3 regions of the Bacillus sp. S10(2024) genome follow, and region 2 is predicted to be linked to each of the others. Evidence: riboswitches for the same ligand, from Rfam matches in the RefSeq annotation. Region 2 holds a riboswitch; each other region holds the start of a gene.

Region 1 (6,801 bases), 650 kb from region 2:
TCAAACGCTGGATGAGGCACCAGCGGCGATTAAGAGAGACTTAACGTATGCGAAAAAAGCTGCTGATAGTACGGCGCAGATTACGGATTTATTAAAAGATCCGTTGAAAAATGTAAATAAGGAAACGATGAAAGAGCAAATTAAATCTGTACAAAATACAGCAAATACAATAAAGGAAGTTTCGCAAAAGATTTCTGGTTATACAGATAAGGCAAAAGAAGAACTAAATAAAGTTGATCCGGCAAAGGTCAAGGAAATGGTCGAAGGAATAGAGCAATTATCTGCATTTGGTATTGAACAAACTGAGTTACTCATGAAAATGGTGCAAAATTCTGATATCCCTCAAAAAGATAAGCTTATGAGTAGCTTAAATGTCCTTAATGAAGAGTTTGCTAAAATTAACGTAGCTGCAAAAAAGGCAGTAGAAGCAGCGAACGATCCAAAAAAGAATAAACAGACCATTGAAAATGCTTTAAACCAAATCGATAGTGCAGCTAAAGGTATTGTAGGACTTACAGATGGTATTATTGATATTACGAATAAATTAATGAATATCCTTGATAACGGTGTAGGTGATAAAGGAACTTTAGAAGCGATGAAACAAGGGCTATACGATACCCAATCACAGCTTCAAAAGGGAATTAATCTGATTGACGGAATTATCCCTGTATTAAATAGCGCAGATAAGCTTGCTGGTGACGCAGGAAAAACAACAAATATTCCTGAGACTGTAGCGCAATTAAATGATGCAAAAGGAAAAATGCAAAAGGGCATTAATGCAACAAATAAAATGCTTGATTTCATTAATAGTGGGAAACTACCATCAAAAGAGGATATAGATGGTGTAAATGCAGCAGCTAAAGATGCATCTCAAGAAATAGGTGATATTTTAGCACGCTACGACTCTGAAATTGTCCCAAGTTTCAATGATGCAATTGTTAAAACGAAAAGAATAAACAAAAACACAGCAGATGTTTTAAACACAGCGAATGCAAAGTTGCCTGATGTGAAGAAGTTATTAGAGGATGCATCAAAAGGGTTAGTTCTTGGCAAAGACAAAGTTGAAAAAGTAAAAGCAGAGCTTCCAGAAGCTGAGAAGAAAATTAAAGAAATTGCTAATAAAATTCGCGAATTTGAATCCCAAGAAGATTTAAAAGACATCATTCGTTTATTAAAACATGATGTCGAGAAACAAAGTGATTATTTCGCAAGTCCAGTAAACTTAAAAGAGAACAAATTATATCCAATTCCAAACTACGGTTCAGCAATGTCGCCGTTCTACACAGTGTTAGCGTTATGGGTAGGGGCATTGCTCATGGTGTCATTATTAACAGTAGAAGTACATGAGGAAGATGCGGAGTATAAAAGTTATCAAATTTACTTCGGCCGTTTCTTAACATTCTTAACGGTCGGTCTTGCTCAGGCATTTATCGTAGCAATGGGAGATATGTTCATACTGGGCACTTATGTAGTTGATAAATTCTGGTTTGTCCTATTTAGCATGTTAATTGCTGGAGTGTTCGTTTGTATTGTATACTCACTTGTTTCTGTATTTGGAAACATCGGTAAATCTATGGCAATCGTGTTACTTGTACTACAAGTTGCTGGTTCAGGGGGAACATTCCCAATTCAAATGACGCCGAAGTTCTTCCAAGCACTTTATCCATTCCTGCCGTTCACGTATGCAATTCGTATTATTCGTGAGACAGTAGGCGGTATGCTTTGGGGTATTGTATGGAAAGACCTTCTCGTATTATGTATATGGGTAGTTGTCATGCTTATTATTGCCTTGGTCTTGAAAAAGCCAATTAATAAGTCGAGCGAAAAGTTTGTAGAAAATGCAAAAGGAAGTAAGATAATTCATTAATAACAAAAGGTTCCTGCCAATTGGTAGGAACCTTTTGTTTATGGAGAGTTATGTTGAATAACGTCGAGGCGCCGATATATTAGTGGGCATGGAAAAAGGAGTTGGCAAGCCAACTCCTTTTAATCAAACTTCAATTTCTTTAATGCTTCTGCTAATGCATTATTCAGAGGTTCTTCCTGCTGTTGTTGCTGTTTCATGTATTTTTGAACGGCACGTTTATCTGCTTTGTTACCTGATTCTTTTTTACGACGTTCTTGGAATGAGGAAAGCTTCTCACGATAGCCGCATTTACATGCGAAGATTTGGCCTTCTCCTTCACCGCGAAGTTCTAGTTTTTTCTTACATTGCGGGCAGCGTGCATTTGTCGTGCGGGATACATTTTTACGATGGCCGCATTCACGATCTTGGCATACAAGCATTTTTCCTTTTTTACCGTTTACTTCTAGCATTGGTTTGCCGCAGTCTGGGCAAGTTTTTGTGGAAATGTTGTCGTGCTTATATTTTTTATCGCTCGATTTAATTTCGGAAACAATTTCTTTTGTGTAGTTTTTCATTTCGGAAATAAATACTTCTTTTTTCAATTTTCCTTTCGCAATGGCCTCAAGTTTTTGCTCCCACTCAGCAGTTAGTGTAGGGGATTTTAACTCTTCTGGTGCTAAATCCAGTAATTGACGGCCTTTTGATGTAATGTGAATGTCTTTGCCACGTTTTTCAATTAAGAACGAATTGAACAATTTATCAATAATGTCAGCACGTGTAGCAACTGTACCTAGTCCGCCGGTTGATTTTAATGTGTCTGCAAGCTGTTTGTTTTGCGTGTCCATGTACTTTGTTGGATTTTCCATTGCTGAAAGTAATGTCGCTTCATTAAAACGTGCAGGTGGCTTCGTTTGACCAGCTGTCCCTGCAATTAGTTTTACGTTTAATGTATCGCCTTTTTCGATGCGAGGTAAAATTTGTTCCTTCAAGTCGTCTGCTGCATCGTCATCTTCAAAGCGATTTTCATATACTTCTTTCCAGCCAGAATTCACAATTGTTTTGCCGCGTGCGACGAAATTTTCATCACCGATCTTTGCACGTAACGTTAGTTGTTCGTATTCGAAAGCAGGGAATAAAACTGCTAAGAAACGTTTTACAACTAAATCGTAAACTTTGCGCTCCTTATCTGCGAAAGCTGAGAAGTTTACATAGCTTTCTGTTGGAATGATTGCATGGTGATCACTTACTTTACTATCATCAACAAAAGATTTAGAAGCTTTGATTGGTTTCGTTAAGACTTTATTGGCTAAAGAACGATACTCACCTACTCCGCAAGCTTTCAGACGTTCTGGAAGTGTTCCTACAATGTCAGATGAGATATAACGTGAATCTGTACGCGGATATGTTAATACTTTGTGCTGTTCATAAAGTTTCTGCATAATATTTAATGTTTCTTTTGCAGAATAACCAAAAATTTTATTTGCATCACGTTGTAACTCTGTTAAGTCATAAAGACCAGGAGCAAACGACTTCTTAGGTTTTTTCTCAATTTCTACTACAGTCGCATTTTGCTTTCCTAATTTTTTCACAATCGCATCAATTTTTTCTTTATCAAAGCTGCGGCTATTGCCTTTCCCATCTTGCCAAGTAAGCTTTAACTTCTCTGTTGTTTGTGCTTCAATACCGTAGTAGGTTTGTGCTTTGAAGTTTTTAATTTCGTCCTCACGTCCTGCAATAATCGCTACAGTAGGTGTTTGAACACGACCGCAATTTAATTGTGCATTGAATCTTGTAGTTAATGCACGTGTTGCATTAAGGCCGATATACCAGTCAGCTTCCGAACGGGCAACCGCTGAAGCGTATAAATTGTCGTACGCTTTACCTGGCTTCAAATTGGCAAAGCCATCTTTGATTGCTTTATCGGTAACAGATGAAATCCATAGACGTTTAATCGGCTTATTCATTCTAACTTTATCAATAATCCAACGAGCTACTAATTCACCTTCGCGACCAGCGTCTGTAGCTACGATAATTTCATTTACATCATTTCTAGTCAATTGACTTTTCACAGCATTAAATTGCTTGCCAGTTTGTTTAATCACCGTTAATTTTAAGCGTTCCGGCAGCATCGGAAGATCTTCTAGATTCCACTTTTTATACTTCACATCATAACTTTCTGGGTCTGCTAATGTAACGAGGTGCCCTAAAGCCCACGTAACAATATATTTACTGCCCTCAATGTAACCATTTCCTTTTTTATCGCACTTCAATACACGCGCAATATCACGTGCAACAGAAGGTTTTTCAGCAATTATTACACTTTTTGCCATATTTCAAACATCCTTTCAATTTCCGTAAGTTAACTATAGCATACATCCCCTTCGGATTCAGTTATTCCGAAGATTTGAACCATATTGTAGTTTTCATGTTTCTAAGTCGCTGCTATGCAAAACACAACATGACCGCTCCTATGCATGGCCAGGTGCTCTCACCTATCGAAAAAAGAGGTTTTTATATCTTTTTTTCAACTTGTTATTTCAATAGAAACGGAGTAGACTACTGAAGTAGATGAATAAGAAAACACATGGGAGTTTGTGGATGCAAACTGAGAGTACGGCTAATCCGTCGTTGACCATTTGAACCTGTTGGGTAATGCCAGCGTAGGGAGAGTGTAAAAAGCACATTATGAAGACACTTTGCATGCGCAAAAGTGTCTTTTTTGCTATATCTCCCGTTATAAAAAAGGAGAGATACATATGAAAATGAAAAAAATTGCACAAGTAGTTGAGACAGTACGAGAAAGAAATCCGCTTGTTCATAATATTACAAATGTCGTTGTGACAAATTTTACTGCCAATGGATTACTGGCATTAGGTACATCGCCTGTGATGGCATATGCGAAAGAAGAAGTAGCTGAAATGGCAAGTATCGCGGGAGCGCTCGTTTTAAATATGGGAACACTTCACCAAGAAGAAGTAGAGGCGATGCTTATTGCTGGAAAGTCAGCAAATACGCACAATGTACCAGTTGTATTTGATCCGGTCGGTGCTGGGGCAACTTCGTATCGAACAGAAGTGGCAAGGTATATTCCAAGTGAAGTAAAGCTAGCAATCATGCGTGGCAATGCAGCAGAAATAGCAAATGTGATTGATGAGAAATGGGAGATTAAAGGTGTTGATGCAGGGGGAGGAAATGGTGATGTTGTTTCAGTTGCGAAACAAGCAGCAGAGCAGCTAAACACAATTATCGTTATTACTGGAAAAGAAGACGTGATAACAGATGGAGAAAGAACTTTCATTCTTCGTAACGGTCATCCCATTTTAACGAAAGTAACAGGAACGGGTTGTTTATTAACATCCGTTATCGGAGCGTTTGCAGCAATCGAAAACGATTATGTAAAAGCGGCTGTTGCGGCGGTAACATTTTACGGTGTAGCGGCAGAAATTGCTGTAAGTAAAACAGCTGAACAAGGGCCGGGAAGTTTCCAAATTGAATTTTTAAATCAGTTAGCAAGCGTTAAGGCAGAAGACGTTGAACAATATGGAAATGTTGAAGAAATTCGTTAAGAAGGGATGAGGGAAATGGCACGTATTGATAAACGGCAGATGTCGGAGTTATTACAAGTGTATTTTATTATGGGAAGTAACAATTGCAGAAAAGATCCATTACAAGTTATGAAAGAAGCACTTGATGGTGGAGTTACACTTTTTCAATACCGTGAAAAAGGTGACGGAGCGTTAACGGGGGAAATCCGATATGCATTTGCAAAGCAGTTGCAATCCTTATGTAAAGAGTATCATGTTCCTTTTATTGTAAATGATGATGTGGAATTAGCACTAGCGTTAGAGGCAGATGGGGTTCATGTTGGGCAAGATGATGAAAACATTCAGATTGTACGTGAAAAAATGGGGGATAAAATCATTGGTGTGTCCGCTCATACAATAGAAGAAGCTCGTTTTGCGATTGAAAATGGTGCGGATTATTTAGGAGTAGGACCGATTTTTCAAACAACCACGAAAAAAGATGCAAAAGCGGTACAAGGAACGGCAGGATTACGTTTTTTCCGTGAAAGTGGTATTGAAATTCCGATTGTCGGTATTGGTGGGATTACCGCCTACAATGCTGCTTCTGTCGTGGAAGCCGGGGCGGATGGAGTTTCTGTGATTTCAGCAATTAGTTTAGCAGATTCCCCTTTTGATAGTACGAAAAAATTAGCGGAGTTAGTAAAAAAATAACGGGTTCATATATGAAAAGAACGATTTCTCATGTGCAGAAATGGTTCTTTTTTTGTATAAAACAAATTGTGCCGTTGAAACTAAAGTGTATGAATATACTGTTTCAGAGGCGACAACATGATTACGTTACAAAATATTATAGCAGCTCATGAAAAAATGAAGCATTAGCTTATGCACTTGATTTAAAAGAGCGAACTGGAGCGACATTTGTTCATCCATTTGATGACGTGTGATCGTTGAACAAGGAACAATTGGGCTAGAAATATTGCAGCAAGTATTACAAATTATCACCGATTTAGAAGCAAATGTTCCTCACATTCATTTAGAGAGAATTGGATCGAAAGTATTCCCAGGTTATGCACAGCTTCATCTTTCTCTTGAGACGAAAGATAAAGAGCATGTTGAGCAAGTGCAAATTGGGATGAAGAAGAGAGGATATAGTATCGAAGTTATTGATTGAGCTTTCCCCACCTACTGCTTCGCGCTTGAGGGTCCATGAATAGCGGGATAAATATTTAAACAAACGTTTGATTAAAAAGAGCTAGTCCCTGTAAAGGCTAGCTCTTTCTGAATTAAAACATCAGTGAAACGAGAAGCATTCCAATTCCAATTGATGTAATTGTTGCGACAAGATCCGGAATCATAAAGCTATGATTTAACACATATTTACGGATACGCGTTGTACCTGTACGGTCAAAGTTAATTGCCGCAACGATTGTT
Region 2 (6,801 bases):
CACTCCAAAATTCCTATATACTAGATCTTTCCCCTAAAGTATCAAACATACATATTTACAATAGTTAGTGTAATGGCTCATACCTTCTTTTAACAATTTGAATATGATTAAATAGAAAGTCTTGGACAAGTCGAAATACTCTTGTTCAAATTTCAAAAATTAGAAGGGTAGGCTAGCTATGGGTATCGAAATTTGGATTACGGTTGTTGTTTTTCTTCTTACCATGACCATCATATTTTGGCGACCAGGCGGATTAAATGAAGCATGGCCAGCTGCAATTGGAGCGGGAATTATCATTATTGCCGGCCTCGTATCACGCAGTGACATTACCGATATCATTAGTAAAATCGGCGGCGCCTCTATTACCATCCTCGCCACGATCGTTATGGCTGTTATATTAGAAAGTTTTGGTTTCTTTCACTGGGCAGCAGCCAGGCTCGCAAGCTTAGCAAAAGGCTCTGGGCATCGCTTATATTGGTATATCCAATTACTCTGTTTTCTTATGACATTATTATTTAATAACGATGGTAGCATTTTAATTACAACACCAATTTTAATTTTACTTCTAAAAAACCTTCAATTAAAACCGCATCAACAAATTCCATATTTATTAAGCGGCGCATTAATTGCAACTGCTTCTAGTGCTCCAATTGGCGTTAGTAATATTGTAAATTTAATCGCACTAAATATCGTTCATATGACGCTCTATATGCATACAGCGATGATGTTTGTGCCTGCAACATTAGGACTTCTCTTTATGTCATGGCTCATGTATATAGTTGTGAAAAAGAAACTACCGAAACAACTACCAAAATCCGCTTACGACATCGAAGAAGTCTTCTTCACAAAACACTTCCATCCATTAAAAGGAAAAAATTCGATTAATACGAAAAGTAAACGCACGAAATTTATGTTAAAAGTGTTACTGTTTGTCTTCCTTATGCGTTGTCTTCTTTTCGTTGCCTCGTTCTTTGCAATTCCGATTGAAATTGTTGCCGTGATTGGCTCTCTCATTCTCCTCATATGGAGATGGTATTATTTACGAACAAACCCAGTCGATATACTAAAAAAGACACCATGGCACATTCTCATTTTCGCTTTTTCCATGTACGTTATGATTTACGGGCTTCATAATGCTGGATTAACAGCTTGGCTTGTCCAAGCATGCGAACCGATTGTCAATCAAAGTTTATTATATGCTAGCTTTACCATGGGGGGACTCGTTTCAATTCTATCAAACATCTTTAACAACCATCCTGCCTTAATGATTGGAACGATTACCTTAACAGAAATGGGATTAGATCCAGTTACCCTCAAAACCATCTATCTTGCAAACATCATTGGTAGCGATATGGGATCATTGTTATTACCAATCGGTACACTCGCTTCTCTTATTTGGATGTATATCCTAAAGCAAAATAAAATTAAAGTAAAATGGAAAGATTACTTGAGCGTCTCCTTAATTGTTATCCCACTCACCACAATCGTAACCCTCTTCCTCTTATTCTACTGGGTACAGCTCATTTTCGCCCGTTAACTTATCAAACGAAACAAAATCCCCCTGCTCTCGCTCAGCAGGGGGATGATTATTTATATTAGGTTAGGTACACATAATCATAGATTAAGAGATGTTTAGAAAGGCGCTTTCTATTTAAGGCCCTAGCATACAAAACAAAGTAGGCTCTCCACTTCCTTCTATCTTTGTTTTACATCGCACGTGGCAGATTCTATGCACGGCCAAACGCTCTCGCCCCCCTCAAAAAGAAAGGGTTTTTATTTCAGGTTTTCTACTTATTTATATAACTGACTACCCGCTTCTTTAAACTCTTCTGCTTTTTCTTTCATACCTTTCTCAATTGCTTCTGTTGTTTCTAAATCATTCTCTTTCGCATACTCACGAATATCATGCGAAATTCTCATACTGCAAAACTTCGGACCGCACATAGAGCAGAAATGCGCTGTCTTTGCTCCTTCTGCCGGCAATGTTTCATCGTGATATTCCATTGCACGTTCAGGATCTAATGATAAATTAAATTGATCACGCCAGCGAAATTCAAAGCGCGCTTTTGAAAGAGCATCATCACGCTCATGTGCTGTTTTATGACCTTTTGCAAGATCAGCAGCGTGCGCAGCAATTTTATACGTAATCACACCTTCACGAACGTCATCTTTGTTTGGCAGGCCAAGATGTTCTTTCGGTGTTACATAACAAAGCATTGCTGTACCAAACCAGCCGATCATCGCTGCACCGATTGCAGAAGTAATATGATCATAACCAGGTGCAATGTCTGTCGTTAATGGTCCAAGCGTATAAAACGGTGCACCGTGACAAATCTCCAGCTCTTTATCCATATTCTCTTTAATTAAATGCATCGGTACATGTCCTGGCCCTTCAATCATTACTTGGACGTCATGCTTCCAAGCAATTTTTGTAAGCTCTCCTAATGTTTCAAGCTCAGAAAATTGAGATTCGTCGTTTGCATCCGCAATCGAACCAGGGCGTAATCCATCTCCAAGAGAGAAGGAAACATCGTACTTCTTCATAATTTCACAAATTTCTTCAAAGTGTGTATACAAGAAGTTTTCTTGATGATGGTATAGGCACCACTGCGCCATAATCGAGCCGCCGCGTGACACAATTCCTGTTACACGCTTTGCTGTAAGCGGAATATAACGAAGCAGCACACCAGCATGAATGGTAAAGTAATCTACCCCCTGCTCCGCTTGTTCAATTAGCGTATCACGGTATACTTCCCACGTTAAATCTTCCGCAATTCCGTTTACCTTTTCAAGTGCTTGATAAATCGGCACTGTTCCAACTGGTACAGGAGCGTTACGAATAATCCATTCACGTGTCGTATGAATATTTTTCCCAGTAGAAAGGTCCATAATTGTATCAGCACCCCAGCGCGTTGCCCAAGTCATCTTCTCAACTTCTTCAGCAATAGATGATGAAACAGCCGAGTTCCCAATATTCGCATTTACTTTCACATGGAAGTTACGACCAATAATCATCGGTTCTGCTTCCGGGTGATTAATATTTGCTGGTAAAATAGCACGACCTTCAGCGATTTCCTTCCGCACAAATTCAGGCTCCACACCTTCGCGAATGGCTACATATTCCATCTCTGATGTGATGATACCTTTACGCGCATAATGCATTTGCGTAACATTTGCCCCGTCTTTTGCACGGAGTGGCTTCCGTCCCATTTGTGGGAATACAGGCGTATGTGTAGATGCTGCTTTCACTCCATCATCTTCCGGCTTCACTTCACGACCTTCATACTCTTCTACATCTCCTCGTTCCACAATCCAGCAGCGGCGCGGCGCCTGCATCCCCTTTTCTAACTCCACTTTGTAATTCGGATCTGTATAAGGACCACTCGTATCATACACACGAATAGCCGGGTTTGGCACACCGTTTGTATCGCTTTGTGCAATCTCACGCATTGGTACTTTCATGTCTTCACGCGTACCTTCTACATATACCTTCTTGCTTCCCGGTAAACTTGACTTCAACTCAATTTGCTCAGCTGAAACAGATTGTTTCATCACTTTTTCCTCCCCTGTGTCTTCACTTTTCTTGTGACAAGGATGAGAACTAGCGGCTAGCAATGCCAAATAAAAAAGCCAGGCCCATCATAAAGAATAGGACCTGGCTACATAAAGACATTGTTATGTAAAGCCGACAACTTCCCTCCGCTGGTACGAACCAGATCAGGTCCAAAGGGTTAAGAAGCTTCGACACGCTTCTCTCTCAGCCCAGCTCTATCGGGCACCCCCAGTTTTTCACTGATTAAATTTTTACTACGACCCTATCATACATCATTGTCTAAAAAATGCAAAGATATTTAATTTTTTCTTTTTCACTCAAAAATAGTTATTTCACTTAGTACAAGCCGAATCCGCACTTCATACATATGTAGTATAAACCTGTGTAGGAATATATTCTGTACGGACACTTCACTATAAGAACAGGAGTGAAAGAGTTGATAAACCTACAATCTACAATAACCATACTCGCGTTTCTCGGAACTATGCTCATCATCTTTTGGCGACCAAAAGGAATGAACGAAGCAATTCCAGCAACAGTTGGGGCAATGATTGTCATTTTAAGCGGCACGGTCTCTTTTGCCGACTTGGGTGATATTAGCTCAAAAATTATTGGCGCCGCCATAACAATTATGGCGACCATTGTTATGGCGATCGTTCTAGAAAGTTTCGGCTTTTTTCATTGGTGCGCTGTTCAACTTGCCCAAAAAGCTAAAAGCTCTGGTATTCGCCTCTTTTGGTATACAAATCTTCTTTGCTTCCTCATGACATTATTCTTTAATAATGATGGCAGCATCTTAATTACAACCCCTATTTTACTGCTTTTATTACATCATTTACGACTTACACATGATCAAAAAATACCCTACTTATTAAGCGGCGCACTCATCGCCACTGCCTCAAGTGCACCAATTGGTGTCAGCAATATTGTAAATTTAATTGCTTTAAAAATTGTCCATATGGATTTATACATGCATACAGCAATGATGTTTGTTCCTGCCACGTTAGGCCTTCTTTTTATGGCGTCCCTATTATTCCTCATCTTTCATAAACAATTACCGAAAACACTCCCGGTCTTACCGATATATTTAGATGAAAATTTCGTTAAAAAATCTTTTCATCCATTGCAACCAAGGCCCCAAATAGATGCAAATCGTAAGCGAACACAATTTATGTTCGGAATTCTATTATTTGTTTTATGCGTTCGCATCAGCTTGTTTATTGCATCGTACTTTCAATTTTCCATCGCCATCACGGCGGTCATTGGCTCTATTATTTTACTTGGGTGGAGATGGTACAAACTACGCATTTCACCGATTGACATGATTAAGAAAACACCCTGGTATGTGTTAGTTTTCGCATTTTCTATGTACGTAATTGTATATGGACTTCATAACATCGGTTTAACCGAATTTCTCGTCGCAAAACTTCATCCACTTATTACCAGTAGTTTATTTCATGCCGACTTTATTATGGGCGGCTTACTTTCTATCCTCTCTAACATCTTTAATAACCATCCTGCCTTAATGATTGGTACGATCGCCCTTACCGAAATGGGACTAGATCCGATTACATTGAAAACGATTTATCTTGCAAACATCATCGGTAGCGACATGGGCTCACTACTACTCCCAATTGGTACATTAGCAACCTTAATGTGGATGTATATTATAAGAAAAGGAAAAGTAAATATCAGCTGGGGAACGTATATGAAGGCGACATTTCTCGTCATTCCGCCAACTGTCATTTTCACGCTATTTTGCTTATATTATTGGTTGAAATTGGTCTTCGCAGCTTAAAAGCGAGAAAAAGGAACATATGTAATTACAAGAAAGGAGATTATTATGCTTCATTTACAAAAATATATGAATAAACCCATACAAGTAACAATATCCGGGGCGCTTCTCCCATTTGAAGGAATTATGATTGATAAAGGCTCAGATATTATTGTATTGTATGATGGAGAAAAATACATGTATATCTCTAGTTTACACATTCAACATTTAACTCCATCCACAGAATCCTTACTCTTTGAAAATCTCACAATTCCAGAATCTTTACTACCACAAGATATATTATCAACCGAATCTACAATTTCACTTCGAAAAACACTACAAGTAGCAAAAGGACAATATATTGAACTCGCACTATCACACGAACATTTTTTACATGGGTATGTCACTCATATTATGAATGACTATTTTGTATTTCTCTCACCTGTCTATCAAACATTATATATTCCATTTCATCACGTAAAATATCTTATTCCTTATCAAGAAGCTGAAACGCCTTATGGATTAGAAAGAGAAAAACTATCACCAGCAGCCTCCAAACTTACACTTGCCCGGACGTTTTCTGAACAATTGAAAAAACTAAAACAACATATTATATTACTTGATTTAGGCATACATGCTTACAAAGTTGGAAAATTAACGGAAGTAACGGACAATCAAATTGAACTTATTACAGCACGTAATCAACATTTTCATTTCAATTTATACCATATTAAAACTGTTCATTTCCCTTATCAGAAATAATAAAAAGGGGGACCTCATGATAAGAGAGGCCCCCTTGTTGTTGTTTACGGAATCATCCACGTTAAATAATAAGCTTGAATATATGTGATAATACCAATAATTGTTACAAAGAATAAACTATGCTTCACTGTGAAACGGAATAAATCCGATTCTTTCCCAGTAAGTCCAACTGCCGCACATGCAATTGCAATCGATTGCGGTGAAATCATTTTACCCGTTACACCACCTGTTGTATTTGCAGCAACAAGTAATACTTCCTTCACACCTACTTGCTGCGCTGTAATTGCTTGTAGGTTTGAGAACAATGCATTTGCAGATGTATCTGATCCTGTTAAGAATACCCCAATCCATCCAAGGAATGGTGAGAAGAACGGGAATAAGCTTCCAGTTCCTGCTAATGCTAATGCTAACGTCGATGAAAGTCCAGAGTAATTTGCAATAAATGCAAAACCAAGTACTAATCCAATTGATAGAATTGGCATTTTTAATTCTTGCAACGTTTCTTTAAATGTAGCTACTGCTTGTTTTGGACTCATTTTTAAAACAAACATTGTAATGATACATGCGATTAAAATTGCTGTTCCTGTTGCTGATAAAATATCAAGCTTCAATACAGCTTCATACGGCGTTGGTTTATTAACGATTGGCTCTGCCTTCATGACTAAATTATGCAGACCCGGAACTTTAAATTTAAATACTAAACTTTCAAGCG
Region 3 (6,801 bases), 420 kb from region 2:
ATTGTTCATCAGATGCTGCAAATGGTGTTTTCCCCATGACAACAACACGACCGTTATATTGCTCTTCCATATGATATTCAATGTCGTCCATTTCAATTGTCGTTGGAATTTCATTGATTGAATCTAATCGTCCATCAATAGGCGCATACAATTTATAATACGTGTTCTCACGATTTTCAATTTTTAAATACCGAATGGTTCTTCCATCTCGCAACGTTAAAACAAGTTCATTTCGAGAGTGCATGCTTGTTTTTCCAATCACTTCATACATGACTAATGAAACTTCAATCATATCCCCAGGAGCTAACGTGAGTACCGTTTTCTCAGGTTTAGCAGGTTCCGGGCTTTTTATTATATTTTTAATACGTTTAAATAAACTCATTGACCGCCCCATCCTTTTCTCGTTATAGACATGCTGATAAAATAAGGGCACCGACAATATGTAACGAACCTGCCAAGACAGCATGCGCCACATATCCTTGCTTCGTCCCTTCATCTAAATCTAAATTGACTGTTTTTCGCAAAACAAGTTCAACAAACATTTCTACAAATAATAAAATTACAAAAGATACCGCTGATGCAAGTAATGCTTGCCATAGATCATTTGATTTCGAAATCGATTGCGATAAAATATATCCTTGCGCGAACAACTTCATCGCAAAGCGTGTCGTAACCGCCATATTTCCTTTTTTAATTTCTTCTAAATCTTTATATTTAGTAAAAAGTGAATCAATCCACATCAGTAGAAATAAAAGGAGAGCGCCTGCGCCTGTCCATACAAGCATGGCTAAAATATTCATCCCTGTCATTAAAAAACCACCTCTGAAAAAATAATAGAAAACCGACATGACTTCCTTCTATGACATGTCGGTTCTCTTGTCTATTCTAGATTATTTCTCATATTGCTTCATAATACGAGCTAACTCATCATCTACAGCTGAGTTTTTGTTTAAACTCGCAAATTCGTCATCTAATGATTTTTCTTTTTTATAAATTTCTCCGCTCGCTTCTGCTTCAGCTTCTAATTGAAGAGCTTTTTCTTCCATGCGGCTTAAACCTGCTTTTGCTGTATTCGCATCAAAACCAGACATTGCCTGATTAATATTCTTTTGTGCTTTTGCTGCGTTCACACGCGCTACAAGCGTTTCACGTTTATTTTTTAATTCTGTTAATTGCTTACGCATTTCTTCTAATTTCATACGAAGATTATCAGCAGCCGCTTTATTTTGCTCATAGCTTGCTTTATATTCATTCATTTTTTGTTCTGCAGTTTGCTTTTCTTCTAAAGCACGGCGTGCAAGATCAATGTTATTTGCTTGAACAGCCATATGCGCTTGTTCTTCACGTTTCTTTACAAGTGCTTCTTGCTCTTCAAACAACAATTTAAATTTTTTCTCAAGTGCAATTTGTGCTGCTACGCTTTTCTCAGCTTCTTGTACATCCTCTTGCATATCACGTAAATACTGATCCGTCATTTTAACTGGATCTTCCGCTTTTTCAATTAATGAATATACATTTGACATCGTTAAATCTCTTAATCGCTTAAATACAGACATTCTAATTCCTCCTAAGTAAATTGCTTCCTATTTCAAATTCAGTACTTGGAAAACCCAAAAATCTCCCTTTACAGTAAGAATATTCATATTTCAAACCTATGTGTACATTATATCAAAAATAAAATGCACTTACATCTTGTTTTACAAATATACAAACGATAATCTGACATTCCCGCTACAACTTGTAAAAAGTAGATAAAAAAAGCTCTGCGAAATTCGCAAAGCTTTTTTCTATTTATTCACGACTTGCTCCATATCCGGGCTGCAAATCTTTGACTGACACGATTTATTTAAGGAACATGCTGCACATTTCCCTTTTTTGCTTCGCTTTACGAAGTTCATTAGCGTATATCCTGCATATCCAAAAATGACAGCTCCAATTACAATGTTAACTATCATTATGATACATCTCCTTTTAGAATCCGAGTATGGATCCGACTTGGTATATTACTAGTGTTAATACGTATGCAACCACAAGCGGGTACACAACAGAGAAAATCGTCCACTTTAGAGATCCTGTTTCACGACGGATAACCGCAACTGTTGCTAAACATGGTACATATAATAAAATAAAGAACATGAACGAATATGCTGATAACGTTGTGAAATGCGTACCGATTACGTTTCCTAGTACATCTTCTTTCACAGAATAAATAATTGCCATTGTCGAAACAACAACTTCTTTTGCTAAAAATCCTGTTAACAGAGATGCAGCTGCTTGCCATGTTCCAAAACCAAGCGGCGCAAGAATTGGAGCGAATAATCCACCAATCATTGCTAAGAAACTATCACCCATATCTACACCAAATCCAGATGGGCCCGCATAGTTTAATAACCAAATCACAACAGAACCACCGAAGATAAATGTACCTGCTTTACGTACAAATCCTTTTCCTTTTTCCCACGTACTACGCCATAATGTTTTTACTTGCGGCACACGGTAAGGCGGAAGTTCAATAACGAAAATAGATTTCTCTTCTTTTAAAACCGTAATAGACATAATTTTTGTAACGACTAACGCTAGAATAACACCAATGAGATATAAAGAAAATACAACAACCGCTTGACTATTTGGGAAAAAGACCCCTGCAAATAATGCATATACAGGTAAACGGGCTGAACATGACATAAACGGTGTCACTAAAATCGTAAGCAACCTCTCTTTTTCCTGTTCAATTGTTCTCGCTGCCATAATGCCTGGTACATTACAACCAAAACCGATAATCATAGGAATAAACGCTTTTCCGTTTAGTCCAAAAAACTCCATCACACGATCCATAACAACGGCAATACGCGCCATATATCCAGAATCTTCTAGTAATGAAATGAAGAAGAACAATACGAAAATTTGCGGTACGAATACTAATACAGCACCCACTCCTGCAATAATTCCATCTGTAACGAGCGCTCGAATGAAATCAGACGCTCCAATATTCGTAAGCCCTGCTGTTACCCAATCTGTAAGTGGACCACCGACAAATGCATCAAATTGATCAGATAAAGGCGTTCCAATCCACGAAAACGTAACTTGAAAAATTAAAAACATGATTCCTAAAAAGATCGGTATCCCCAAAATTTTATGCGTAATTAATTTATCAATTCTTTCCGAAAAAGGAATGCTTCCTTCTTTTTCATGACGAATCACACTTGTTTTCAACTTTTCAATATACGCTGCACGTACCCCGTATATGTGCTGATCTAGCGTAACATCTAATTCTTCTTCCAATGCAGAGCGAATTGCTACAAGTTCTTTATATACATGCGACTTGGTAAGTTCTTTCTCTACCACTTCGTTATTTCCTAAAAATTGAAGCGCAAGCCATCTTGCATGATCATCATTTTCTCGCTGCAATTTCTCCATAACGCGCTGGATTCCTGTCTCTACCGCTTTACCATACGAAAGAATAAACGGTTTCTGCTCCGCCTTATCGCTTTCATGAAGAGCAGCCAATAATTCCTCACAGCCTTTTCCACTTCTTGCTATAACGGGAATCACTGTTACACCTAGCATTTCAGATAACTTCTTTACATCAATCACAATCCCGCGTTGTTTTGCCACATCAATCATATTTAAACCAATAGAAAGTGGTTTTCCAAATTCCAACAATTGTAATGTTAAATGCATATTACGTTCAAATTGTGAAGAGTCCACAATATTTAACATATGATGAAATTCTTCTGTTAATAAAAACTGCGTAACAACCCCTTCATCACGGGATACAGGATTTAAATCGTATATACCTGGTAAATCTATTAACATTCCTTGCTTATCTTTTAACTTACCAATCTTTTTTTCTACGGTTACTCCGCTCCAGTTGCCAACATATTCATAAGAACCAGTAAGCGCATTAAACAATGATGTTTTTCCCGTATTCGGATTTCCTAGCAAAGCAACCTTGTTCACGTTAATTCCACCTTTATCATTTTCGCATCACAATGACGAATAGAGATTAATTGCCCACGGCATTCTAATGTACATGGACCATTAAGCATTGCTTTTTGTTTTATACAAAGCTCGCATCCTTCAGAAAATCCAAATGAAGCTAAGCGACGTTTTAATAATTTATCAAGAGATTGTAAATCTTTCACACGTACTTTTTCATCTATACTCATATCAACTAAATTCATCAAATTATCCCCCTCAAAAGATAACGATAATTATTATCAATATCAATTATAACATGACTCTCTGAAAAAACACTATACAATATGCTGTGAATTTATTACTATTTTTTGTACAATTTCAGCTTATTTAACATAAAAATTGTTGTTATATTGAATAAGGTCTGACCCGATCTCGCTTTCTACCTTTTTTAAACCTCGCACGTGGAAAAATAAAGAACTGACTACTTCTACGCACAGCCCATCCCTCTCGCCCTTCCTAAAAAGAAAAGGTATTATATTTTCATTTGCCATTCTTATCCATTGTTATTACAATAATAGTAACAATCTAAGAATCTCGTTGTCACAGGGGGAGCCGCGTTGCTGAGAGGGAATACTTTGTTCCGACCCTTAGAACCTGTTAGTTAATGCTAACGTAGGAATTGTGCAGACGTATATACATAAGTAGTGATTTTCAATTTGTGTATTTTCATCCCCCTATGATAAGGATTCTTCTTTTGTAACTTGGATGTAGGGGGATTTTTACATGCGTAACACAAATTTACAAGCAATGATAGAGGCAGCGATTCTCGCAGCATTTGCGTTAGTTATCGACATTTTGCCGCTCTCTATTAAACTTCCAACAGGCGGTTCTATCTCATTTGCTATGATTCCAATTTTTATTGTTGCTTACCGCTGGGGATTTAAAGCGAGTTTCTTAAGTGGTCTCGTTTGGGGATTATTACAAATTGTCGCAGCAGATGCAGCTATTTTTACACCGGTACAAGCGTTTATTGAATACTTCATCGCCTTTGCCTTTATTGGCTTTGCTGGATTATTTCATGCACCAATTCAACAAGCAATCGCCAATAAACAAAAAGCAAAAGCAACTATGTATATCATTATTGCTACGTTTATCGGCAGCTTAGCTCGTTACTTTTGGCACTTCATTGCCGGCGTAATCTTCTTTGGACAATATGCACCAAAAGGACAATCAGCTGTTTTATATTCCTTTATCTATAACGGCATCACAATGATTGGTTCTTTCGCAATGTGTGCGGTTCTACTTGTCGTTCTATTTACAACAGCACCGCGCTTATTTACAAGCTCGAATGCACATCATACAAACAGAAAAAAGATTGCTTAAACAGCAATCTTTTTTTACCTCAGTATTCCAAGTTATTTTCCTAATGTGATTCTCTTTTTCTTACGATTTCGGGAGTTTGAGAATGGAGTGCGCAGCTGCTCTCAAAATTATTCTTACCGTTTTGCTTATGAATCCAAGATTTCATCTCATTCCATAAAACAACTCTATGCACATCATACCCTATGTGATATTGCTCATTTATGTTCTCTTTGTAGTTCTCATTCCATTTGTACCATACTATTTTATCGCGTGAATCTACTGGTATTTCTCGCCGATCAATGACAGTTGTACAATCCTTATTATTAGCTAACATAATTGCGTCATTCTCTAATAATAAAGCAAGAGCCTCTGAGCGCTTCTCCATTCTCTTTCTCCCTTCAGTTGTAGTACCTAACGTCTTATTTCCCTAAAATGTGTGTGCCTTACATAGATAAGTTTATTCAAAATAACGTTGCTTAACTATCGATTAACCTTACAAAGAACCTTACATTTTTGTAAGAATTATAATATCAAATAAAAATATATAAATATAAAAATTTCATTTACAATCTTTCTCAAACTGCAATTCCTTATACCCATTCACAATTTTCGTCATACAAAATAATAAAATCATATAAAACAGAACTGGAATCATAATAATTCTCGGTTCAATCATGAGCTCTACATAATAATAACTAATCAAATTCGACCACTCATTTAAATATGGAAAATACAAGTTAAATTGGTCGTGCGTTTGTCCGGAAACAATCTTCGTTCCTCCAAGAAACAACTTAAAAATAGACAAATGCAACATAAGAAGGAGCACTTGTACCATTTGTTCTCCCACTTGAAAGATAATTTGTGGGCTTAGTGCCTTAATCATATGCGTTCGAAATACATGCCCTTTACTTCCTCCCAATAAGAATGAGCTTTGCACATAATCCTTCTGCCAAATCTGCTGAACTTCTTGCTGAAATAATCGCGTTAAACTCGGAAGGGCAACGAGAATGAACACGGCAATTTGTATATATAATAATTGGACATTTGTAACAACCTGCTCCGTCCGTATTTCATATATGACAAAAGGAGTGAGTAAGAAAAAACAAAAGATTGTTTGCGGAAATAGTTGCAAATTCATCAAAAAGTGATGGAAGAAAATTAATTTTCGCTTCACATGACTCATAAAAAAACCAATGCACAGCGATACAATAACTCTTACGACGGCAACAAATAGTGCAATTAAAATCGTGTATTTTGCCCCGTCCATTACCTTATAAAATAAATCTTCCCCTCTTCGATCTGTTCCGAACCAATACTCACGAGATGGAGAAAATGGTGCAGCTTCTACAAGTGTGTCATTTTCATCATAACGATATTGCTTCACTGCAGGTTCATGCTTTACATATGGCAGAAAAAAACTGATAAGAAGCAAAAGAAAAACAATGGTAACAAATATAATATGGAAGTGCCTACGCATACAATTTCTCCTTTCGCCATTGTAGAAATAGAACGACTCCA

What was found. Region 2 has a riboswitch for thiamine pyrophosphate ahead of thiC (phosphomethylpyrimidine synthase ThiC). Riboswitches for the same ligand answer to the same signal wherever they lie in the genome.
Region 1: it holds a riboswitch for thiamine pyrophosphate, as region 2 does, so the genes downstream of both, thiM (hydroxyethylthiazole kinase) here and thiC (phosphomethylpyrimidine synthase ThiC) in region 2, are expected to answer to the same signal.
Region 3: it holds a riboswitch for thiamine pyrophosphate, as region 2 does, so the genes downstream of both, thiT (energy-coupled thiamine transporter ThiT) here and thiC (phosphomethylpyrimidine synthase ThiC) in region 2, are expected to answer to the same signal.

The regions. Positions count from the first base shown of each region.
Region 1 is NZ_JBFLUR010000002.1:3,144,904-3,151,704, reverse strand. It holds gene AB1280_RS16015 (YhgE/Pip family protein) at 1-1,867, shown strand, start outside; gene AB1280_RS16010 (DNA topoisomerase III) at 1,987-4,176, opposite strand; TPP riboswitch at 4,421-4,530, shown strand; gene thiM (hydroxyethylthiazole kinase) at 4,603-5,412, shown strand; gene thiE (thiamine phosphate synthase) at 5,428-6,081, shown strand; partial or broken gene AB1280_RS15995 (threonine ammonia-lyase) at 6,347-6,541, shown strand; gene AB1280_RS15990 (hypothetical protein) at 6,654-6,801, opposite strand, start outside.
Region 2 is NZ_JBFLUR010000002.1:3,791,586-3,798,386, reverse strand. It holds gene AB1280_RS19300 (arsenic transporter) at 179-1,537, shown strand; gene thiC (phosphomethylpyrimidine synthase ThiC) at 1,792-3,552, opposite strand; TPP riboswitch at 3,678-3,793, opposite strand; gene AB1280_RS19290 (arsenic transporter) at 3,993-5,351, shown strand; gene AB1280_RS19285 (DUF2642 domain-containing protein) at 5,397-6,089, shown strand; gene AB1280_RS19280 (lactate permease LctP family transporter) at 6,134-6,801, opposite strand, start outside.
Region 3 is NZ_JBFLUR010000002.1:4,216,250-4,223,050, reverse strand. It holds gene AB1280_RS21480 (DUF4178 domain-containing protein) at 1-382, opposite strand, end outside; gene AB1280_RS21475 (DUF350 domain-containing protein) at 405-809, opposite strand; gene AB1280_RS21470 (PspA/IM30 family protein) at 891-1,556, opposite strand; gene AB1280_RS21465 (FeoB-associated Cys-rich membrane protein) at 1,788-1,955, opposite strand; gene feoB (ferrous iron transport protein B) at 1,972-3,960, opposite strand; gene AB1280_RS21455 (FeoA family protein) at 3,957-4,184, opposite strand; TPP riboswitch at 4,517-4,618, shown strand; gene thiT (energy-coupled thiamine transporter ThiT) at 4,705-5,304, shown strand; gene AB1280_RS21445 (hypothetical protein) at 5,345-5,668, opposite strand; gene AB1280_RS21440 (ABC transporter permease subunit) at 5,843-6,760, opposite strand; gene AB1280_RS21435 (ABC transporter permease subunit) at 6,753-6,801, opposite strand, start outside.